DNA from 4 places in the Priestia sp. SB1 genome. Region 3 is predicted to be linked to each of the others. Evidence: riboswitches for the same ligand, from Rfam matches in the RefSeq annotation. Region 3 holds a riboswitch; each other region holds the start of a gene.
What was found. Region 3 has a riboswitch for cyclic di-AMP ahead of WKH56_RS00175 (potassium channel family protein). Riboswitches for the same ligand answer to the same signal wherever they lie in the genome.
Positions count from the first base shown of each region.

Region 1 (5,593 bases), 130 kb from region 3:
GGCACAATCCAATTAGCTAAATCCCCTTTTTCACTCACTTCTAACGCACCAAGAATGGTCATATCGACGTATCCTTTTCGAATCATCGCGAAGGATGTAGCACTATCACAGTATGAAGCCCCTTGAACAGTAGTTGTTGGATAGCCTGCTGCATTGCAGACATTCTCATCTTCTTCACCTAAAGGAGGCGAAGATCCTAACCCTAAAATTCCGTTTTCAGCATGAAACATCACATGAACAGCGCTTGGTACATAATTAGGAATAAGAGAAGGAATGCCAATCCCTAAGTTAACAATCATGCCGTTTTTGATTTCAGCCGCAGCACGTCTTGCAATACGATGACGAATATCTATTCCCAAACCCATTTCCAATTCACTCCTTTTGAAGGCACAATATAATCCACAAATACGCCTGACGTCATCACATTCTCTGGGTCAATGTCGCCAAGAGGAACGATTTCCTCCACTTCAGCAATAGTTATACGACCTGCCATAGCCATTAATGGATTAGTGTTTCGAGCGCTTTTATCATAGAGCAAGTTGCCGAATGGATCTGCTTTTTTTGCATATACAAAAGCCACGTCGGCTGTGAGCGGTTTTTCAACTAAAAATGTCTTGCCGTCTACTTCCACTTTTTCTTTTCCAAATTGAATAATGTCATTTTCTATTCCTACATCAATCAGTACTCCTCCAAGTCCAACTCCCCCCGCTCGAATCCTTTCAGCAAGCGTTCCTTGAGGAGAAAACTCAACTTTCAGCTTTTCTTCTGTCATCAGCGTTCCAGCCACAGGATTCGATCCAATGTGAGAAGCGATCAGTTTTTGAATTCTTCCTTGACTTACTAATTTTCCCGCACCAATATGAGGAAAGCCTGAATCATTGCATATCAGTGTGAAATTTGATTTTTCGCTTTCAATAAGGCCGTCAATGAGAGAAGGCGGACTGCCTACGCCTCCAAACCCTCCTATCATCAGCGTAGCAGCATGATCCACGTATTCAATTGCTTGTTCCACAGTTGTAATCTTTTGAAATGAGTTTTCGACCTTTGTCACTTATTTCACCTCATCTCCCTGTTTTTCATTTTGTACTTCATACAATGTTTTCGAAAGCAACACGACCGCTTCATCAAGTTGGCGATGAGTAATCGTAAATGGTGGCGCAATAATAATACCGTCTCCTTCTACTCCATCTGTTCCTGCTTGTGAAGGATAAAGGAGAAGACCATTTTTATGGGCTTTACTTATTACGCGCGCCGTCATATTTTCGGAGGATGAAAAAGGCTCCTTCGTTTTTGGATTTTGTACAAGCTCAAGACCAACTAGTAAGCCTTTGCCACGAATATCACCAATGATAGGGTAAAGAAGTTGAAGCTCCTTCAATTTTTTTACTAAATAGGCTCCTTTCAGCGCTACTTGTTGAACAAGATCGTTCTTTTCAATATAGGCTAAGACAGCTAGCCCTACAGCGGCTGACAGCGGATTAGCGCTTAGCGTATGGCCGCTCATAATTAATTTGGATCCGTTCATGATAGGTTCAATCGTTTTGCTGCTAGCTAACGTAACGGCTATCGGTGTATATCCTGCTCCCACTCCTTTTCCAAGCGTCATGATGTCTGGTTTAGCTCCCCAGTGCTCATATGCAAACATCACGCCTGTACGCCCAACTCCAGTCATGACTTCATCGGCTATCCATAACACATCATATTTATCACAAATTTCTCTTATCACTTCATAATAACCGGGTGGAGGTGTGAGAGCTGCTCCGGCAGCTCCTACAATGGGCTCTGTAATAAAAGCAGCAATATGTTCAGGGCCGGTTCGTTTGATAACTGTTTCCAATTCGTGTGCACAAGCAAGATTACAGGATGGATAGGTTTGATGAAACGGACATCGATAGCAATAAGGAGGTGAAACCGAAGGATAATCTTCAAGCAAAGACGAGAAACGTTTTCGTCTTCCAACGTGCCCTGACATAGACAGCGCTCCTATTGTAATACCGTGATAGCTCATCCAGCGTGACAAAACCTTTGTTTTGGTTGGCTTTCCTTGCTCTTGAAAATGCTGAATGGCTGTTTTCATAGCCGTTTCAGTCGCTTCTGTCCCGCTGTTAACAAAAAAGCTCCACTGGAAATGATTGCTGCTTAATTCACATAGTTTCTTAGCTAAGGCTTCCGTCGGATCGCTTGTAAACTGCGACCGATATACAAACGCAACTTTCTGTGCCTGATCCGTCATCGCATCAATAATTTCTTTTACGCCGTGTCCGATACTTGCTGTAACTGCCCCTGACGAAGCATCTATGTACTTTTTTCCATCTTGGTCGTACAAATAAATTCCTTTTCCATATGAAATAACTGGGTAGTCGTCGTCGAGCAGCGGCTTTATCACATGGGTTTTATTCATTTCCGCACTCTCCTTTCAAACACACACTCTTATTAAACTGTATGCTGAAAAGAAGAGTTTCTTGCCAATAAAAAAAGCCCTAGCATATAGCTAGAGCTTTTACACATATTAAGCTGATTGCGTTACAGATTTATCGATACGCTTTGCTTCTGACTCAGCCACAATAACGGCACACGCAGCGTCTCCTGTAATATTTACAGACGTACGAAGCATATCAAGCAAGCGATCAATTCCGATAATTAATCCGATACCTGCTACAGGCAGGCCAACCGAACTCAGTACCATCGCTAGCATAATAAGACCAACTCCCGGCACGCCTGCTGTACCAATACTAGCAAGCACCGCTGTCAACACAACCGTCACAAGAGCGCCCAACGACAGATCAACCCCGTATACTTGCGCAATAAAAATAGTCGCTACACCTTGCATAATTGCCGTTCCATCCATGTTAATAGTTGCACCTAATGGCTGAACAAAACTGCTGATAGACTCGGGGACACGAAGATTTTTTTGCGCCACATTCATTGAAATCGGAAGCGTTGCATTACTGCTTGATGTACTGAATCCAACTGTCATCGCAGGAGCAAACCCCTTAAAAAATTCAATAGGGTTACGTCTGGCCATAAGAGCGACTGATCCCCCATATGTTACGATTGAATGGATGAACAGCGCGAGCACGACTACAATCATGTATAGCCCCATCGCTTTAATTGCCTGCCAGCCTTGACTTCCAACCGCGGTTGCAAGAAGCCCAAATGTTCCGTACGGAGCAAACTTCATCACTAGATTCACAAGGTACATCATCAATTCATTTCCTTGCTCAAGTAAATTGTAAAGTCCTTTTGTTTTACTTCCAAGCATCGTGATACCAAAACCGATAAAGATAGAGAAAACGATAAGTTGAAGCATATTCCCTTCAGCCATCGCTTGAATTGGATTGACTGGAATCATATTTAAGAATGTCTCTCCAACAGGTGGTGCTTTTTCAGCTTCAAAAGAAGCGTTTTGTGTATCAAAAGATCCAAATGTACCCGGTTTAATTGCATACGCTAAAATTAAACCGATAATAATTGCAACGGTTGTTGTCACTAGGAAGTAGGAAACTGTTTTTGCCCCGATTCTTCCTAATTTTTTAGGATCTCCTAAACCTGCTACACCTAACGTGATAGAGAAAAACACAATTGGTACAACAAGCATTTTAATTAAGCTTAAGAAAATTTGGCCAAGCGGTGTAAACAAGTACTTGTCCAGCGGAGCAAAAGCACTTGGAGCAAAAGCATTGATTAACACTCCTACAATAGCGCCAGCAATTAGCGCGATAATAATCTTTGTCGATAGCTTCATCGATTTACCTCCCGTAAATAAATTATATTAGAATGATTCTAACTACCATACTTATTTTACCATGCATTGAGGGCGATAACACTCAAAATATACAATATATTAAAAATTTTCAGATTAATAGTTTAGGAATATTTTTAGCTATACAAAAAACCATGAGAATATCATGGTTTCATAGACCTGTTATTCCCTCACTGAATGCTTACGGAGTTAGCTGTCGGATTCAGGTATGTGAGTTACCCTACTTGATTCATTCAAGATTCACCCCAAGTACATTACGCACAAATATGGGTCCTCCGTTCTCTTATAAAGCAAAAGAGATTAAGCAAATAATTTTCTTTAATATTTTTGCATGATAATAATTGTTACTTTAATTAAAATTCATTTTATATGTTTCTGTCAAGTTTTTATTCAAAAATAATGCATGATTTTATCGTAAAAAGTTGAGAATTGTTATATTTTAAAATATTTACATCATATTTCAATAAACCAAAAACACCTATTTAACAAGACTTACAATCTAATGAATAAAAAATTAATTCAAAAAATAGTTTATAAAGTGAACTTTATTCTCGTTAATATCATTCATAAATATGTATAATTATTCTAATATCCATGTACTTTACTGCTTCCATAAATATTTTACTTATCCAAAAAAAAAAAACTCTTTCCAACTGTTGATTTTATCCTTGTACTGCTTGATATACACTCCCTAAAATTTCACTGACTTTATTGATGCGAAGAAATCGACATTATCAATTCCCCTTATTCTACTTAATTCTGCTCAAGATAGAAGTATAGATTTCCTACTATCTTTTAAAAAAGGAGCGGGTAATTATCATATAAAACTATCGGAGTTGGAGCGGTGCAAGTTCTTTACTTTTTACTTATTCCCTCTCGTTGATTTAACCCATAAAAAAAAGAGGCCGTGACGGCCTCTTTTTTTATACAGTAACAGGTTCAGAACTTGCTTTACGATTCTTTAATTTTCCAACAATGTCACGAGCTACCCACACACCACACGCACTTGCCTGCGCGAGTCCTCGCGTAATACCAGCTCCGTCTCCTCCCACGTATAAACCGGAAATTTCAGTTTCAAACTTATCGTTTAACTTCGGACGGGCGGAGTAAAATTTCGCTTCCACACCGTAAAACAGCGTATGTTCAGATGCTAACCCAGGCGTTACATGATCCAGTGCTTCTGTCATTTCAATTAAGCTTTTCATTGTATTGTATGGAAGCACTAAACCCAAATCACCAGGGACAGCTTCTTTTAACGTTGGTTCTAAAAAGCCTTCTTTAATTCGATTCGCTGTTGAACGGCGCCCCTTTAAAATATCTCCATACTTTTGAACAACTAAGCCTCCGTTTGACAGCATATTAGCTAATCTTGATACTTCGTGCGCATATTCGTTCGGCTGATCAAATGGATCCGAAAATTTATGAGAAACAAGCAGCGCAAAGTTCGTATTTTGACTTCCAAGCTTCGGATCTTTGTATGCGTGTCCATTTGCTAACATAATCCCTGAATGATTCTCTACTACCACATGCCCTGAAGGATTGCTGCAGAACGTTCTGACTCTTGTACCTACAGACGTATTGTAAATAAATTTCCCTTCGTACAAGTGCTTGTTGATTTCTTCCATAACAACGTTAGATGTTTCTACTCGAACACCGATGTCTACTTGATTGTTAATCATTTTTAAACGGCGTTTTTTTAGTAAGTCGCTCATCCACTTCGAGCCGTCTCGACCTGGTGAAACCACGACTTTATCAGCCGTAATTCTGTCACCATTCTTCAATTCAATACCGCGCACGATATGCTGACCATCTTCTTTTTCTGTTATTAAA
Region 1 covers NZ_JBBJSS010000001.1:162,607-168,199, forward strand. The annotation lists gene WKH56_RS00870 (3-oxoacid CoA-transferase subunit B) at 1-365, opposite strand, end outside; gene WKH56_RS00875 (CoA transferase subunit A) at 350-1,051, opposite strand; gene WKH56_RS00880 (aspartate aminotransferase family protein) at 1,052-2,401, opposite strand; gene WKH56_RS00885 (dicarboxylate/amino acid:cation symporter) at 2,510-3,745, opposite strand; cyclic di-AMP (ydaO/yuaA leader) riboswitch at 3,926-4,080, opposite strand; gene WKH56_RS00890 (NAD(P)/FAD-dependent oxidoreductase) at 4,687-5,593, opposite strand, start outside.
Region 1: it holds a riboswitch for cyclic di-AMP, as region 3 does, so the genes downstream of both, WKH56_RS00885 (dicarboxylate/amino acid:cation symporter) here and WKH56_RS00175 (potassium channel family protein) in region 3, are expected to answer to the same signal.

Region 2 (5,593 bases), on a different contig from region 3:
GTTAAATACTCAGCAACCGGCCCAAGCACAAGCACTGGGAAAAACGTAAGTGCTCCTACAATAACGGTAGTTCCAATTAAAATGCCGCTAAATAAAGACGTATCCGTTTTAAATGTTCCAGGTGTTTCGGGAACAAGCTGCTTAGATGCTAGTGAGCTCGATACCGCCAGCATTGTAATTAGTCCGAAGTAGCGTCCAATATACATAACAATTCCCGTAGAAATGTTCCAAAACGGCGTTGCGTCACCGAGTCCTTCAAAACCGGACCCATTGTTTGCTGCTGACGACGTAAATTCGTACAGTGCCTGACTTAACCCGTGAAAGCCAGGGTTTGATATACCTTCCATTCCTAAATGAGTGGTAAGTGCTACGGCTGTTCCTCCTAAAATTAGCAGCGGCTGCAGAATAAGCGTCACGGCAATGAGTTTCATTTCTTTTCCTTCAATTTTTTTACCTACGTATTCTGGTGTTCTTCCAACCATTAAACCTGATAAAAATACGGCAATGATGACGTACATCATAACATTCATAAATCCTGCTCCGACACCGCCAAATACGGTATTTAACAGCATATTTCCAAGCGTTAATAACCCGGTAAGAGGCGTCAGGGTATCGTGCATGGTGTTGACTGCACCTGTTTCACTTGCTGTCGTCACGATGGCGTAAAGCGTCGACATGCCGACACCAAAACGGACTTCTTTCCCTTCCATATAACCGCTCGCTTCATTTAGATGAAAAGCACCAAGTCTTGGATTGCCTCCCCACTCTGTTACAAACGCTGTGCTTAAAATAACGATAAACAGCATACTCATCGCTACAAACAAGATGCGGCCTTGTTTACGCTGTCCAATCATTTTTCCGTACGTAAAAGGAAGGGCTGTTGGCAATAACAGCATAAGGACGATTTGTAATACATTGCTCCACGCATTAGGATTTTCAAATGGATGAGCTGAATTGACACCAAAAAATCCCCCTCCGTTGTTGCCTAGCTCTTTGATTGAAAGAAAAGAAGCAACTGGTCCCCTTGCTATTTGCTGCGTTGCTCCTTCTAATGTATGGGCAGTCACAGTCCCGCTTAACGTTTGAGGGACACCTAAAAACGCAAATAAAATGCCTGTTATAAAAGCGATAGGAAGTAAAATACGCGTAATTGACTTTACAAAGTCAACAAAAAAGTTTCCCATTTCCTTCCCTGCTAGCCCGCGAATAAAAGCGATTGCTACTGCAAGTGCCGTTGCTGGTGCAGCAAACATCATAAATACAACGGCTGCCATTTGCGAGAAATAGGACAAACCGGATTCACCGCTGTAGTGCTGCAAGTTCGTATTTGTCATAAAACTAATGGCCGTGTTAAAAGCAAGAGCCGGATCCATTCCTTTAATGTGGCTTGGGTTAAGCGGCAGTACCTCTTGAAACCGGAAGATAAGATACACTACAAAAATCATAAACGTATTTGTTAACACAAGAGCCAATGCATATTGCTTCCACGTCTGATTATGCCCTTTAATTCCTGCTGCTTTAAACATAACTGTTTCTATCTTTCCTACCAAGCTAGTGTTTTTATCGTTTGAAAACACATTCGCTATATAAATACCTACGGGCTTTGCAATAAGCGCTACAAAAACAAGCAGCAGCGCAACTGATAGTAGAAAAATCCCCACGTTTTATTCCTCCGCTTATTAAAATTGTTCTGGATTTAACAGTACATATACTAAATAAATTAAAACGAGAACTGAAATACCTAACAAAATGAACGACACGTTCACTTCTCCTCTCTTTCGTCTACTACATGAGACGACCAGCAAATAATTCCGTACATAGCAGCTGTTAATATGGCAAGTGTTCCAAGCATGATTATATCCACGTTGCTCCCTCCTGACTTTTTCCTAACAAAAATGATAGCTTCTAAGCTTAGTAACTATTGCTTTACATAAACCATCACGTCCAAGAAAGCTAAAGGCGAGACGTGATGCTATTTTTTTCCACTAAAAAACCGCAGAAGAGAGTTCTCTTCCGCGGTTTAATGCACGACAAATAAGCCGTAATTGACACGAATTTTTTACTCCCAAAACGCTTACGGAGTTAGCTGTCGGATTCGGGTTATGGAAGTAACCCTACTCAGTTAAGAGATTCACCCCTAGTACATACGTACAAAATATTGGGTCCCCCGCTCATAATTGATTAAGCGTATCTTTGTTATTTAATTTTTAGACTTAATAATAGTTTTTACTGCTGCGTTTAAAACTTTGATTAACTAACGTAGACAAATAGCGGTTTGCTAGATCAAAAGATTGCTGATCGCACATGGCCCGATATTCAATCATTTGAATCATTTGCTTAGATAAATGCATCCTGACGCTCCTTTCACCTATATTTTGAAAGGAGCGTACTATCCGCTGTTATAGAAAACGACCACGATTACACCATCCTCTCTCTTAACGCTTACGAAGTTAGCTGACGGGTTCGGGTCAAGAAAGTAACCCTACTCAATTAAGAGATTCACCCCTGATAATTGGGTCCTCCGCTCTTTCCTTCTCTTTCAGAAAAGACTCAGCGTTTCACAGTGGAACGTTTCATGAGAGTAATCTTACTCCTGTTAAAATTTACTGTCAACAACATTTTTTGAAATTTTAAAAGCTTTATTTTTCTATGTTTATTCATTATTTTAAAATAATAGATTCAAAAAAAACGAACCACTAATCAAATACCTTGATCAATGGTTCGTTTTTCACTTTGGCTAACATACGTCTGTTTCAGCCTCTTTTTTAGCTCATTTTCTCAATTTCATTTACAAGAATTGAAATGGCATCCGTTTTTGTTGCTTCACGCATTGTACGCTTCATCGTACTTGCCTGCTGCTGAAGCTCATTTACTTCACGCAAAAACAGTTCTTTTGTTAACTGCTCTTCTTCTACAACCATACAGTAGCCTTTTTTCTTAAAGGATTGTGCATTTAAAATTTGATCTCCGCGACTCTGTGCTTTTGATAAAGGAATAATCATCATCGGTTTATGAAGAGCTAAAAACTCAAAAATGGCATTGGATCCGCCGCGTGTAATCACATAATCAGTTGCCGCTAGAACATCAGGAAGCTGTTCGTTTACGTATTCTAACTGACGGTATCCCGACTCTTTTTCAAGGCTTGTATCAATATTGCCTTTTCCGCAAAGGTGTACAATTTGGAATTTCTTTTGCAGTTCAGGCAAAGACTCTCGAACGATTTCATTAATACGGCGTGCTCCTAAACTTCCGCCCATAATCGTTAAAATGGGGCGCTTATCATAAAAGCGTAGCCAGCTTTCCCCGTTCGCTGCGCTTCCGCTAAATAGCTCTTTTCGAATAGGTGAACCAACAACCTGCACTTTTTCTTTTGGAAAGTAGTTTGCGGCTTCATCAAAAGAAGTGAAAATTTTAGTGGCAAATTTCTGCGCAATTTTATTTGCCAGTCCCGGTGTTAAATCACTTTCATGAATGAACACGGGAATGTTTAAAGATTTAGCAGCCATTACCACAGGAACTGTGACGAAACCGCCTTTTGAAAAAACAAGAGAAGGCTTTAACTTTTTCAGCACGCGACGTGCATCGCCAACCCCTTTTGCTACTCGAAATACATCTTTTACATTTTCCATATCTACGTATCGACGCAGCTTCCCGCTTGAAATCGCATGATATGGAACGTTTAATTTTGTAATTAATTCTTTCTCAATACCATTGTGAGAACCGACATAATGGATATCCCATTTTTCACTGTCTAATTCTTTCATGATGGCAATGTTTGGTGTTACGTGTCCAGCTGTTCCGCCTCCGGTAAAAACGATAACTTGCTTACTCATTTTTTCTTCCTCTCTTTACTTCACTTAATCGATCTGTTTTGACATCAATTTTTATCTGATCTTTTTAGCATGCAATCTGACATGTAAAACGATGGTTTTATTATAGCATTTTTCTTTTTACATATGTATGATAAGGCGTATAAAAGCATGCTATACTTTTCATAAGGAGTGATGATAATGAACAAATCTGTACCTGCAGTAAAAGGTGACACAGTGGATTCCGAAACGCGCTGTACGCACTATCATACGGATAAAGATATTATTGCAATAAAATTTTATTGCTGTCATACATATTATCCATGCTATCAATGTCATAACGCACATGCGGATCACGACATTAAAAGATGGCCAACATTTATGTTTAATGAAAAAGCTATTCTTTGCGGAGTATGTAAACATGAGCTCTCAATTAATGAATACTTAACCTGTAACTCGACTTGCCCTCACTGTCGTTCTTCTTTTAATCCTGGATGCAGCCTGCATGGACACATTTATTTTGAACAAAAAAGCTGAACAAAACATCGTTCAGCTTTTAAAATAATTGCTCATCTATATTTATAATGGAAGGAAGCAGACCTGGGAACAGTTCCTCAAGTTCTTCTAAACGCAAGGAATAATAGTGCTGCGTACCTTCTATACGTAGTTTGATAATTCCAGCTTCGCGAAGTACTTTAATATGATGTGATAGCGTTGATTTTGATACATTTAATTTTTGATAATACGAACAGGTCTGCTCCTTTCTTGTCGCTAAACACTGTACAATTCGCAGCCGGTTAGGATCACTCAATGCATGTAAAATAGGCGTTAATTTAATTTCAGATTTCGGTGGTTGATAAGGTTTTCTCATGCTTAAAATATAACACAGCTTCTTTTGTGTATCAATGTTCGATAACTTTCGAACTAAATTCCTTGCACTGTTATTTAATCGGTGTTATAGTTTCATTGTTCGATGATATTCGAACTTATCTTCATTTTAATCGTAAATTGAATGAAAGATTAAAAACAAAACAAATAATATAAAGCACCATCATTATTAAAGGAGGAATCATCCATGATTCATTTACAAGCTTCAATGAAAGTTAACCCAGCAAAAAGAGAAGAATTTTTAGAAAACGTACAAGAACTAATTAAGCATTCTTTACAAGAAGAAGGAAACAGCAACTATCAACTATTTGAAGATGCTTTTACACCTAACACATTTATGATGATTGAAGAGTGGAAAAGCGAAGAAGCAATTCAAGCACACAATAAATCAGCTCATTTCCAAAGTTTTGTAGCATTTGCTCAAACTGGCGTACTTGTAGCACCTTTAGATGTAAAAACATTACAAGGCTAAAAATAACTTCTTTGAAAGGATGACGCATCATGAATGAAGCAATTCGTACAATTCAAGATCATCGTTCTATCCGTCAATATACAGACGAAGCAGTAAGCGACGAGCATTTAGATACAATTATTCAATCTGCTCAGTCAGCCGCTTCTTCTATTAACGGACAGCAAGTAACTATTATTAGCGTCCAAGATAAAGAAAAGAAGAAAAAGCTTTCAGAGCTTGCAGGCAACCAAGCGTGGATTGACCAAGCTCCTCTATTTTTAATCTTTTGTGCAGATTTTAATCGTGCTAAGATTGCAGCTGAGCTTAACGATGCGCCTCTTGGCGTAACCGATGGACTTGAGTCAATTTTAGTGGGGGCAACCGATGCTGGAATTTCTTTAGAAGCAGCAACAGTTGCAGCAGAGTCACTCGGTTTAGGTACAGT
Region 2 covers NZ_JBBJSS010000005.1:540,170-545,762, forward strand. The annotation lists gene kdpA (potassium-transporting ATPase subunit KdpA) at 1-1,655, opposite strand, end outside; gene kdpF (K(+)-transporting ATPase subunit F) at 1,680-1,766, opposite strand; cyclic di-AMP (ydaO/yuaA leader) riboswitch at 2,058-2,198, opposite strand; gene WKH56_RS21460 (hypothetical protein) at 2,214-2,351, opposite strand; cyclic di-AMP (ydaO/yuaA leader) riboswitch at 2,424-2,566, opposite strand; gene WKH56_RS21465 (undecaprenyldiphospho-muramoylpentapeptide beta-N-acetylglucosaminyltransferase) at 2,766-3,833, opposite strand; gene WKH56_RS21470 (CHY zinc finger protein) at 4,011-4,346, shown strand; gene WKH56_RS21475 (ArsR/SmtB family transcription factor) at 4,366-4,680, opposite strand; gene WKH56_RS21480 (putative quinol monooxygenase) at 4,885-5,169, shown strand; gene nfsA (oxygen-insensitive NADPH nitroreductase) at 5,199-5,593, shown strand, end outside.
Region 2: it holds a riboswitch for cyclic di-AMP, as region 3 does, so the genes downstream of both, kdpF (K(+)-transporting ATPase subunit F) here and WKH56_RS00175 (potassium channel family protein) in region 3, are expected to answer to the same signal.

Region 3 (5,593 bases):
AAGCCGAAATCGAATGAAACAAGCTAAAGAACAGCCCCTTAGACCATCCGAATTCCGGAACCCAGCGTATCGCTAAAAAGATCAGTGCAACAAACTCAATTAAAAATGAAAAGATGAACAATCTTTTAACTAGCAGCACAACTCCACCGACGCTCGTCTGATTTAATGCCTGCTGAACGAGCATACGCTCTTTAAATCCAATTTTTTTACCTAGCATCATGAAAATCAGCACGGCAAATGACATAATGCCAAGACCGCCTATTTGAATTAACAGCATAATAATCGTTTGACCGATGACGGTAAAACGCGTACCTGTATCTACGACGGCTAAGCCGGTCACTGTCATAGCGGAAGTAGATGTAAAAAGGGCGTCTACCCACCGGATTGGCTCAGTAGTAGAAAAAGGCATCATCAATAGAAGAGCACCAATAATAATTCCTCCGCCAAAAATGGAAACAAGAAGCTGCGGAGGAGTTAGTTTAATGATTTGTTTTTTCATGAGTTAAACTCCTTCTTCTTCAAAACGGTTCAAATCGCGATTATGTCCGATAACAATCAGCATATCTCCTTGTTCAATTATTTCATGCGCGGTAGGCGAAATCACCATTTCCCCGTCTTTCCGCTGAAAGCCGATAATATTGCAGCCGTACTTGGCACGGATATTTAAATCAAACAGCGTTTTATTATGAAGCTTTTTAGAAGCGACAATTTCGACAATACTATAATCCTTTGACAGTTCAATGTAATCAATGATTTTTTCTGACACCACGTGATGAGCAATACGCTTCGCAATATCGCGCTCAGGGTGAATGACTTTGTCCGCTCCTATTTTCTCCAGCACTTTTTGATGATACATATTCACCGCTTTTACCCATACTTGCTTAACGCCCATATCTTTTAAAAGCATCGTTGCAAGCACGCTTGCTTCGATATCGTCTCCAAACGAAATAAGAGCATGATCAACGTTACGAATGCCTAGCCCTTTTAAGCTAGCTTCATCAATTGCGTTCGCTTGCACGACATATGTAGCTGAGTTGCTATATTTCTTTACTACCTCCTGATTGCGGTCAATAGCGAGCACATCCACATCCAAATTAGCAAACTCTTCAACCAAACTGCCTCCAAAACGACCTAATCCCAATACAGCAAACTGTTTTTTCATAATGTATTTATTCCTTTCTTCAACTGCTGTGTGTTCTCTTAGCTTATACTTTTTCTAAAAAATTACATGTTTTTCTTAAAAAAAGCGCAAAAAAACACAGGAAGGCTCCTGTGTTTTTTCACACTCTTCCCCCTCAAAACGCTTGCGAAGTTAGCTGTCGGGTTCGGGTTTTAAGAGTAACCCTACCTTTTTAAGGATTCACCCCGGAGCACAATATGTGCGTAAATAATGGGTCCTCCGCTCCGTAATGGATTAAGCGATTTTTATTCAAATGTCTATGATCTATTTTTTAGAATAATCGATTCGATTCATGATACGTTTCACTTCACGAAAGCTATCTTACTCCTGTGGATTTTGTCTGTCAAGATATTTTTAGGGAAGACATCACTTGCGCTGCAAACTGCAAAAATCATATAAATCTAAACTGACAATCAGTTTGTGAAATTGATCAAACAAATTAATAACAGCCAAAAGCTCTAATAGCTGCGTATCACTGTAAAATTTCTTTAATTGATCCATATCAGCATCCGTCAAATCCCTTGGACGCACTCGGTATACATCTATAAATCGAAACAGCAGTCGATCTTTTTCTTCCAGCTCTTTTTCTCTTAACACTTTTTGATTAAGCGTCTTATCGCCTACATATGACATGCTCATACACGTCTCACAGCCGTTAACACCTGCTAGATAAAGCCTGATTTTTTCCTTAGTCTCTCTTTTTACTATATCACTGTTCCAAAGCTTGTCGTATAGCTCATCATACAACCTTTTTACATCTGGAATTAAATTCAGTGCTTTTTCAAAATTTGTTCCCTCTTCGTTTGTTAACAAAACTCTTGCCATTTTTCACTCACTCCTTTTTAATTATTATAGTAAGAAAAATGGAGATTTCAGATAACAAATAAAACATATTATCTGCTGTTACTAATCAAATGAAACATTAATATGAAAGAAGGTTTTCAATTGAAAATTGATGAAATTGATTTATCGATTTTGCAGGCACTGCAGCAAAACAGCCGTCTTTCCTTAAGAGAGCTAGGAAAACAAATTAACCTGTCTCCTCCTTCAGTGGCAGAGCGAGTAAGACAGCTAGAGAGCTTTGGTATTATAAAAGGATATACAATCGATATTGATTATGAAAAGCTGCAGTTGCCCGTCTCGTGTTTTATTGAAGTAACCATGAAAAACGGAGAGCACGAGCGTTTTAAAAGATTTATTTCTCAGTATCCCTATGCTTTATTCTGTGAACGCATCGCCGGACAGGCTTGCTTCATTACAAAGCTTCAGCTTCCTCACCTGCACGTACTCGAGCAATTTATTAACGAAATTACACCTTATGCCAAAACGATTTCACACATCGCCCTTTCTCACGTGGAGATGTCTTCTGCATTATTGAGTCATTTAAAAGATGAAAAGTGATTGAAACATACGTTCACCGTACTAACGAAAAGATCCGAACGATTCATCGTTCGGATCTTCTTTCCACTAAACTACTTCTGTCCTAGCCTCTTTTATTCGTCCAAAAGCATAAAAAATAACCCTCCAAAGCTGGAGGGTATAAATTTTCCGAATAATGAAAGTTTTACAACTTCATTCTATCAGGTACCGACATTTCTGTCTACTTAAAAATGTAAAAGAGCTCTCTATTAATAGAAAGCTCTTTTACCTGCTTGTTTTTTGAAAACAATCAATCTATATAAAAGGGAACTACCTAAGGTTGAAAGTCACGTGAAACCTTGGCAGTTGATCCTGGATATACCGGTTGATATGATTCAAAACAAGTTCTTTCATCATTTCTTCTTTGACTTCTGATTCCGTTTTTTTATCTTTTTGTTTTAAAATAAGAATATAATAGACTTTACCCATTTTAATGGGCTTACTACACTCTCCGATGTACTGTTTTTTTAAAACATCTATAAAAGAGGGAGATAGATTCGAAAGCTTTAGATTATCATCATTCTCTATTTTGCTGATGGTCTGGACATCAGCATATTTTTTTTGAACGTCTTGAAGCGATGTTCCTTTTTGCAGCTCAGCCGCAACGGTCTCGGCATCATGTAAAGTTGTAAAAGTTAGCTGCGAAAAAGATACGCGCGTTACATCATTCTCAATACGTGTATAGTAAGCGTCTAGTTCATCAGACGTAATTTGTTTACGGAAATATTCTTCTAATTTAAACTGATTTATTAGCTGTTTAGTTACATCGCTAGAACGAATGTGCAAGACTTCATAGCCTTGTTTTCTTGTATCTTCGTCATATGAACGTTTGATTTGTTTCCACATATCCTCGACTTTTTTCTGTACCCTGTCACTTGTCTTTAGATGCGAAATTAAGATTTTTTGCATGACAAGCTGCCGCAACAACTCTTTGCGGTAGCTTGTATCATTTAGCGGAGCATCGGGATTTAAGAACCCTTCAACTGCTAAAAAACGATTGAATTCAGCTCCTGTCACCTTTCCTCCTTCATACGCTGCCACTTCTTTAGCAGAAGATAGCTGACTAATTTCTACAGAAGGAAACATCGTGTTTGAATGCTTCCCTCCGCAGCCTGTTAAAAATCCGAACGCTGTTAATACTGCTAGCAGCAGCTTTAACGGTGCTGAACTCATCCATTGTTATCCTGCTGCTCTGAAAGCTTCAGAGAAATAGTTTGTTTTTTTCCATTTCGGTACACGTCTAATTTTACCGTGTCTCCTACTTTGCGTTTTGTGTATAGATATTGACGTAAATCACTGGATGTTTTGACTTCATTTCCATCGATGGCCACAATCACGTCTTTTGATTGTAAACCAGCATCAGAAGCAGAAGAGAACGGTTCAACCGTCGTTACGACAACCCCTTCAGACGTATCGCTTGTTAGGCCTAGCTGATCTTGTTTTGTTGCAGCTGAAAGCTGACCTACATCTTGAAGACCTACCCCCATATATGGACGCGTTATTTTTCCGTTTTTCATCAGCTGTTCAATTGTTGGCTGCACTTCATCACTTGGAAGAGCAAAGCCGATTCCTTCTACATTGTCTTCTGAAATTTTCATACTGTTGATACCAACTACTTCACCGGAAGAATTGATCAAGGCACCGCCGCTGTTTCCTGGATTAATAGCCGCATCCGTTTGAATTGCATCTACGTTCCAATTCTCTGAAATAGGGACAGAGCGTTTTGCTGCGCTCACGATACCTTGTGTGACCGTACGAGAAAATTGTTCACCAAGAGGATTTCCGATTGCAAGAACCGTTTCACCCGCCACTAAATCTGATGATTTTCCGAACTTCGCCACTTGTTCAACATTTTTGTCGGACATTTCAAGCACCGCTAAATCCGTTAGCGCGTCAGCTCCGACAATTTTAGCTTTTTCTTTTTGTCCGTTTGAAAGTGACACTTCTACTTCGCTTGCGCCGTCAATAACGTGGTTATTTGTTACAACGTAGGCTTTTCCATTTTCTTTTTTGAAAATAACACCGGAACCCGTTCCTGCTTCTTGCGTTTGGGTATCTCCAGAAAATGGATTTGTTTGCTGTTGAATATTGTTCACGCCTACAACAGCAGCTGATACTTTATTTACAACTGAAACAAGATCTGACTGATTCACGGTTGTGCTTACTGTTCGAGGCGTTGTGCTCGTTGTTGTTGCCGTTTGAGTCTGCGTTGTTTGATTCGCTGTTTGCGTATCCGCTGAATCCATTAACCCTAGCTGCGGAGCGCCGTATAGCACAATTCCTCCCCCTAGCACTGCTCCCGCGATGGAAGATGCGATCACTGGAAATAAGCGTCTTCTTGGAGGCTGTGATGATGACGCAGGCTGATACTGATCGTAGCGCTGCTGGCGGTTTTCATATTCTTCTTTTCGTTCTTGCTCTCTTTCATAATCACGTGGATCCATGAAAAACACTCCTTTTAACGTAGCAAATTTTATGTTATCTATACTATAAAATAAAAGTTTGGGATAAGTATCAAAACAATATGTGAAATTGTGAAAAATTTCTTTATAACAGCAAACACGTAGTATAATAGCGGGTACATAAACCTTTAAAAAAACGCGCATAGATGGCGCAATATGCTTTATTTACCTTAATTTTCATATATTCAGAGGAAGGTGTCAAATTTGAGCTTTACACTATATTTAGTAGAGGATGAACAAAATTTAAACGAAGTTTTAACCCTTTACCTTCAAAAAGAAGGCTGGGACGTTCGCTCATTTTTTAACGGCACGGACGCAAAAGAAATGATTGCAACTCCTCCGCACCTGTGGATTTTAGATATTATGCTGCCTGATATTGACGGGTATCAGCTCATTCGCGAAATCAAGCAGCAAACGCCACATGTGCCTGTTATTTTCATTTCAGCACGCGATGCCGATATTGACCGGGTTCTTGGACTTGAAATGGGCAGCGACGACTATTTATCAAAGCCTTTTTTACCTCGTGAACTAG
Region 3 covers NZ_JBBJSS010000001.1:32,213-37,805, forward strand. The annotation lists gene WKH56_RS00170 (TrkH family potassium uptake protein) at 1-499, opposite strand, end outside; gene WKH56_RS00175 (potassium channel family protein) at 503-1,162, opposite strand; cyclic di-AMP (ydaO/yuaA leader) riboswitch at 1,287-1,431, opposite strand; gene WKH56_RS00180 (carboxymuconolactone decarboxylase family protein) at 1,547-2,005, opposite strand; gene WKH56_RS00185 (Lrp/AsnC family transcriptional regulator) at 2,126-2,581, shown strand; gene WKH56_RS00190 (peptidyl-prolyl cis-trans isomerase) at 2,870-3,772, opposite strand; gene WKH56_RS00195 (S1C family serine protease) at 3,769-5,043, opposite strand; gene WKH56_RS00200 (response regulator transcription factor) at 5,266-5,593, shown strand, end outside.

Region 4 (5,593 bases), 190 kb from region 3:
CTTCTCTTCCATTCTCTTTTCACTTTCTCGGTCAAAAGCAACGTGCACCGCAATAACGGTATCACCAATCGTTCTTGCATAGTTCAATGAATTTTCCACTACCTTTGTCATTCCTGCTACAGGAACAATGACCACACTTCCTTCAAGCTTTCCAATCTTTTCTCCTTGCTTAATACGAAGCTGCTCTCCTACCGCTTCATAATGCGTATGAATGCGATGAAAAATATAAACGATAACCGGTAAGAAAACGAGCACGGACCATACTTGTGAAAACTTCGTTGTAAACAAAATGATTAGCACCGTTAAGGTAATGAGGGCACCAATTAAGTTAATGGTTAGCTTTCCTTGCCAGCCGGCCGGCTTTTCTCTAAGCCATTTGACAATCATGCCTGTTTGAGAAAGCGTAAATGGAATGAACACTCCAACTGCATAAAGAGGAATTAATTGTTCCGTCGCTCCTTTAAAAGCGACAAGTAAGACAATAGAAGCAATTCCAAGGGTCACAATTCCATTTGAATAGCCTAGTCGATCGCCGCGAATTTGAAACATTCTTGGCATGTATTTATCAGACGATAAGTTTACGGCAAGCAAAGGGAAAGCTGAAAAACCTGTATTCGCCGCTAGCACTAAAATCAGAGCTGTGGTGCCTTGAATAAAATAATAAAACCCATTTCGTCCAAATACACTCGATGCAATTTGTGATACAACCGTTTCATCTGCTTTTGGAGAAATGCCAAGCCAATAAGCTAAAAACGTGATGCCAGAAAATAAAACGGCTAAAATACCGCCCATCAGCATTAATGTATGAACAGCATTTTTTGCACCTGGATCTTTAAAGTTAGGCACTGCATTCGAAATAGCTTCTACACCAGTCAATGCCGAACAGCCTGATGAAAAAGCTTTTAATAATAAAAACAAACTAATACCTGGCACCACGGTACCGAGAGATGTATGAAGCTCAGGTGAAACTTGACCTGTCACTATTTTGAAGAAGCCCACCGCTATTAACAAAATAAGAGCAATCACAAATAAATAAACCGGATAAGCTAAGACAGAAGCGGATTCTGTTACACCTCGTAAATTTAAAACCGTAATAAAAATCACCAGCAAACACGCAATTACTACGTTATAGTGATGCAGCGTTGGAAAAGCCGAAGTTAAAGCATCGGTTCCTGCTGAAACACTCACGGCAACTGTTAAAATATAATCTACTAACAGTGATCCCCCAGCGATAAGTCCAGGATTTTCTCCTAAATTGGTTTTCGAAACAATATAAGCTCCTCCGCCTTGCGGATACGCATAAATAATTTGACGATATGAAAGAATTAAAGCCGTCAGCAGCACCAATACCCCAATCGCAATTGGAATCGAATACCAATAGGCAAGCACGCCCACTGTTGCAAGGACAATCAAAATCTGTTCTGTTCCATAAGCCACTGAAGATAAGGCATCTGATGATAAAATAGCCAGCGCTTTAAGCTTACTAAGCTTTTGATCGCCTAACTCTTTTGTTTTGAGCGGCTTTCCAATCAATAATCTCTTGAGAACTGAATAGTTCACGTAATTTCCCTCCGATGATTGCTTAGCTACTATTCACTGTTCGTTGCTAAGCTCCGTTACAAGTTCATGAATAAGTGATATTATCCCTAAAAAATACCTTTTTATGTTAAAAAAGCGCACAAAAAAAACACTAAGGGTTCTCAGCGTTTTTACACAGCTTAAACCTCCTCTCCAAAACGCTTATGGGGTTAGCTGTCGGATTCGGGCTATGAGAGTAGCCCTACCTTTTAAAAAAGGATTCACCCCAAGTGACAATGCACAAATTTGGGTCCCCCACTTCTGACGAATTAAGCGATAACAGGTCAATATAATTTTCGGTTAAAGAGTATGATCGATAACATGTTTCTTTCATAACTATCCTTTGTTCTTAGATAATATACTCCCGTACAAATGGTTTGTAAAGCATTATTTTACGTAAACGATAAAATAGTACTTAAGGCGCTTTTAAGGGGAAAACAAAAGGCCTTCTGCCTGCTTACAGAAGACCTGCTTTCTTTAACTTTTTGCTTTTAAAACGGCTGCTAGCTTGTTTTTCGTTTGAGGACCATAAATGCCATCTACATCATAAGGAAGATACACAAGCTGAAAACGTCTGACTGCATCTTTCGTTTGTACTCCATATATTCCGTCTACTGACCCTACTTTAAAATTAACCGCGTTTAATGCTCTTTGAAGCTGTTTCACTGCTTCTCCAGAATCGCCTTGTTTTAAAATTCCATTGGGAAGTGGATATTGTTCAGAAGGTGGAGTTGGTGACGGTGTTGGAGATGGGTTTGGTGAAGTTCCTGAAGGAATAACAATTGTTTTTCCAACCTTTAGGGTTAAAGGATCCGAAAGCCCTGTATTTGCTTCTTGAAGCTCCTGTACTGTTATGCCGTACTTCTGTGCAACACTGTACAGCGTATCTCCTTGCTTAATTGTATACGTTTTTTCACCTGGTTCAGAAGGTGATGGATTTGGTGTCGGTGTTGGAGATGGCGATGGATTTGGAACTGCACGACGAGGTAAATTTAAATATACGGCAATTCCTTTTGCATACGATTCACCCATGCTTTTTAAAAAAGCTTCATTTTGAAGAAGTGCTGCATCGGCGCTCCTATCAATAAAAGCTATTTCAGTTAATACTGCAGGCATATTTGTTAAGCGAAGCACCGCATAATTGGCCGATTTTCGTCCGCGATTCGGATGATTATACGACAGCAGCGTTGGCTGTACTTGCCCGTGCACAATCGATTGAAACGTTTTACTAGCATTGCTAGCGCTTCTATAAACATAATCTTCGTATCCTGTTCCTCCACCGGCATTTACGTGAATAGACATAAATGCATCTGCTCCCCACGAGTTAGCTTGAGAAGCTCGCTGAGATAACGATAAAAAAGTATCTGTGGTACGGGTGGTTTTAATCGTAAAGTCACTGTAAGTGCTATTTAAATAGCTTATTAAATATTGTTGAATTTTTAACACTAAGTTTTTTTCATACAGTCCGCTTGCTCCAACTGCTCCTGCATCTGCCCCACCATGTCCTGCATCAAGATAGATTTTTTTCATATTACTTGTCCCTCCTTATTGTTAACATATGCATGAGGGAAAAAAGTGCTACGTATACTAGCCTACTTAGTGAAAAATTACTAAAAAAGGAGATTGAGACATAACGAAATCACTTCAATCTAAAAACGAACAAATAGGATAAATGCGCTAGTATGGATGGCTTGTTACATCGCTGTTGAATTCCGTGCAAGGCTTCGCTTTCCGCGGGGGGGCTGGTGAGCCTCCTCGTCGCGTGCGCTCCTGCGGGGTCTCACCTATTCCGCTTTTCTCGCAGGTGTCCCTCCAATCAACTGCTAGAAGCAACTAAATAGATGAAATCTACGTTTACCCTACCAATAAAAAAATCCGCACAATTCATCGTGCGGTTCCCTCCCCCCTAACATACTTTTGGTCCAAATTCTATTCTGGTTGATTAAAGTATAGATCAGGAGGGTCTATTATTTATAACGTTAGGACCTATTTAAAAAGCAGAACGCCTACAACAATGAGAATAATCCAAATTGGAATGCTTATCAATATCCCTATCACTAAACCTTTAAAGAAATTTCCTTCTTTCATTTTTATTACATTCCTCTCCAACAGTATTTTCTAACGATACTATGATTGGCTGAAAACTCTCTGAAGTTATACTGAAATACAGTGCAGAGTGAACACATAAACAATCTCACTATCTGTTATACACTACTTTTACTTATAGATTCAATGAGACAAAAAGCTCATCCTTTTTGATTCATGTAAACAAATTCTTTCTTGTATGTAACAAAACAATAAAAAAGCTCCCTGTAAATTATACGACAGGCAGCTTTTTTATAAACAAGCTATATTATTCAATTTACGTATGCAGAATGTTATTTATTCATTGTGAAAAACAAAAAAAGTCGGAGAGAACGTACAAACGATCTCTCCGACTTTTAAAAATTAATATTGGCTCATGTATTGGTCACGTTCCCAAGGATGAACTTGTGTACGGAACATATCCCACTCGATTTCTTTCGCTTCAACGAAGTGCTCTGCTAAGTGTTCACCTAATGCAGAAACCATCACTTCGTTTGATTGGAAGCTATCTAAAGCTTGAGCTAATGTTGCAGGTAAATCTACGATACCTTCTTCAACACGCTCTTCTTTTGTCATTACATAGATATTACGATCAATAGGTTTTGGAGCTTCAAGATTGTTCTTGATTCCATCTAAACCAGCTTTTAATAGAACAGCCATTGCTAAATATGGGTTAGCAGCTGGGTCTACGCTACGTACTTCAACACGAGTTCCTACGCCGCGAGAAGCTGGGATACGGATTAATGGGCTACGGTTGCGAGCAGACCATGCAACATAACAAGGAGCCTCATATCCAGGTACTAGACGCTTATAAGAGTTTACAGTAGGATTTGTTACTGCTGTAAAGCTGTGTGCGTGCTTGATGATACCTGCGATAAATTGACGAGCAGTATCACTTAGCTCTAGATTACCGTTCTCATCATAAAATGCGTTTTGGCCATCTTTGAATAATGAAACGTTACAGTGCATACCTGAACCGTTCACACCAAATAATGGTTTTGGCATAAATGTAGCATGTAAGCCATGTTTACGTGCAATTGTTTTTACAACAAGTTTGAACGTTTGGATATCATCACAAGCTTTTAATGCAGCAGCATATTTGAAGTCGATCTCGTGTTGTCCAGGAGCTACCTCATGGTGAGATGCTTCAATTTCAAAGCCCATTTCTTCAAGCTCTAATACGATGTCACGACGGCAGTTTTCACCAAGGTCAGTTGGCGCTAAGTCGAAGTAGCCACCTTTATCATTTAATTCTAATGTAGGTTCGCCTTTTTCGTCTAATTTGAATAAGAAGAACTCTGGCTCAGGTCCAAGGTTAAAATCAGTAAATCCTAACTCTTCCATCTCTTTTAACACACGTTTTAAGTTATTACGTGGATCGCCATCAAACGGAGTTCTATCTGCATTGTAGATGTCACAAATAAAACGTGCTACTTTACCTTTTTCAGATGTCCAAGGGAAAATAACAAATGTATCAATATCCGGGAATAGGTACATATCTGATTCTTCAATACGTACAAACCCTTCAATAGAAGAACCGTCAAACATCATTTTGTTGTCTAACGCTTTTTCTAATTGACTTACTGGAATTTCAACGTTTTTAATTGTTCCTAAAATGTCAGTGAACTGAAGACGAATATATTTTACATTCTCTTCTTGAACTTTGCGGAAAATATCTTCTTTTGTGTACTTTGCCATCGTGTGATCCTCCCCTAAATCTCTATATAATATTTATAATCTATACCCCTCATATACGAACGGCATAAATATTGATAACTTTATTAATGAAAGAACCTGGACATATCTCCTTGATTTAAAGTTGCTCGATTAAAACGGCCTGCTTGCATAAGTTCTGCACGAAGCATTTTTCGCAACTCATCGTCCGTTAATTCTGGCTTTGCTGTTTCTGCCACAACTTTTTCTTCTTGCT
Region 4 covers NZ_JBBJSS010000001.1:221,164-226,756, forward strand. The annotation lists gene WKH56_RS01160 (APC family permease) at 1-1,560, opposite strand, end outside; cyclic di-AMP (ydaO/yuaA leader) riboswitch at 1,723-1,864, opposite strand; gene WKH56_RS01165 (N-acetylmuramoyl-L-alanine amidase) at 2,056-3,108, opposite strand; gene WKH56_RS01170 (hypothetical protein) at 3,256-3,411, opposite strand; gene glnA (type I glutamate--ammonia ligase) at 4,027-5,361, opposite strand; gene WKH56_RS01180 (MerR family transcriptional regulator) at 5,445-5,593, opposite strand, start outside.
Region 4: it holds a riboswitch for cyclic di-AMP, as region 3 does, so the genes downstream of both, WKH56_RS01160 (APC family permease) here and WKH56_RS00175 (potassium channel family protein) in region 3, are expected to answer to the same signal.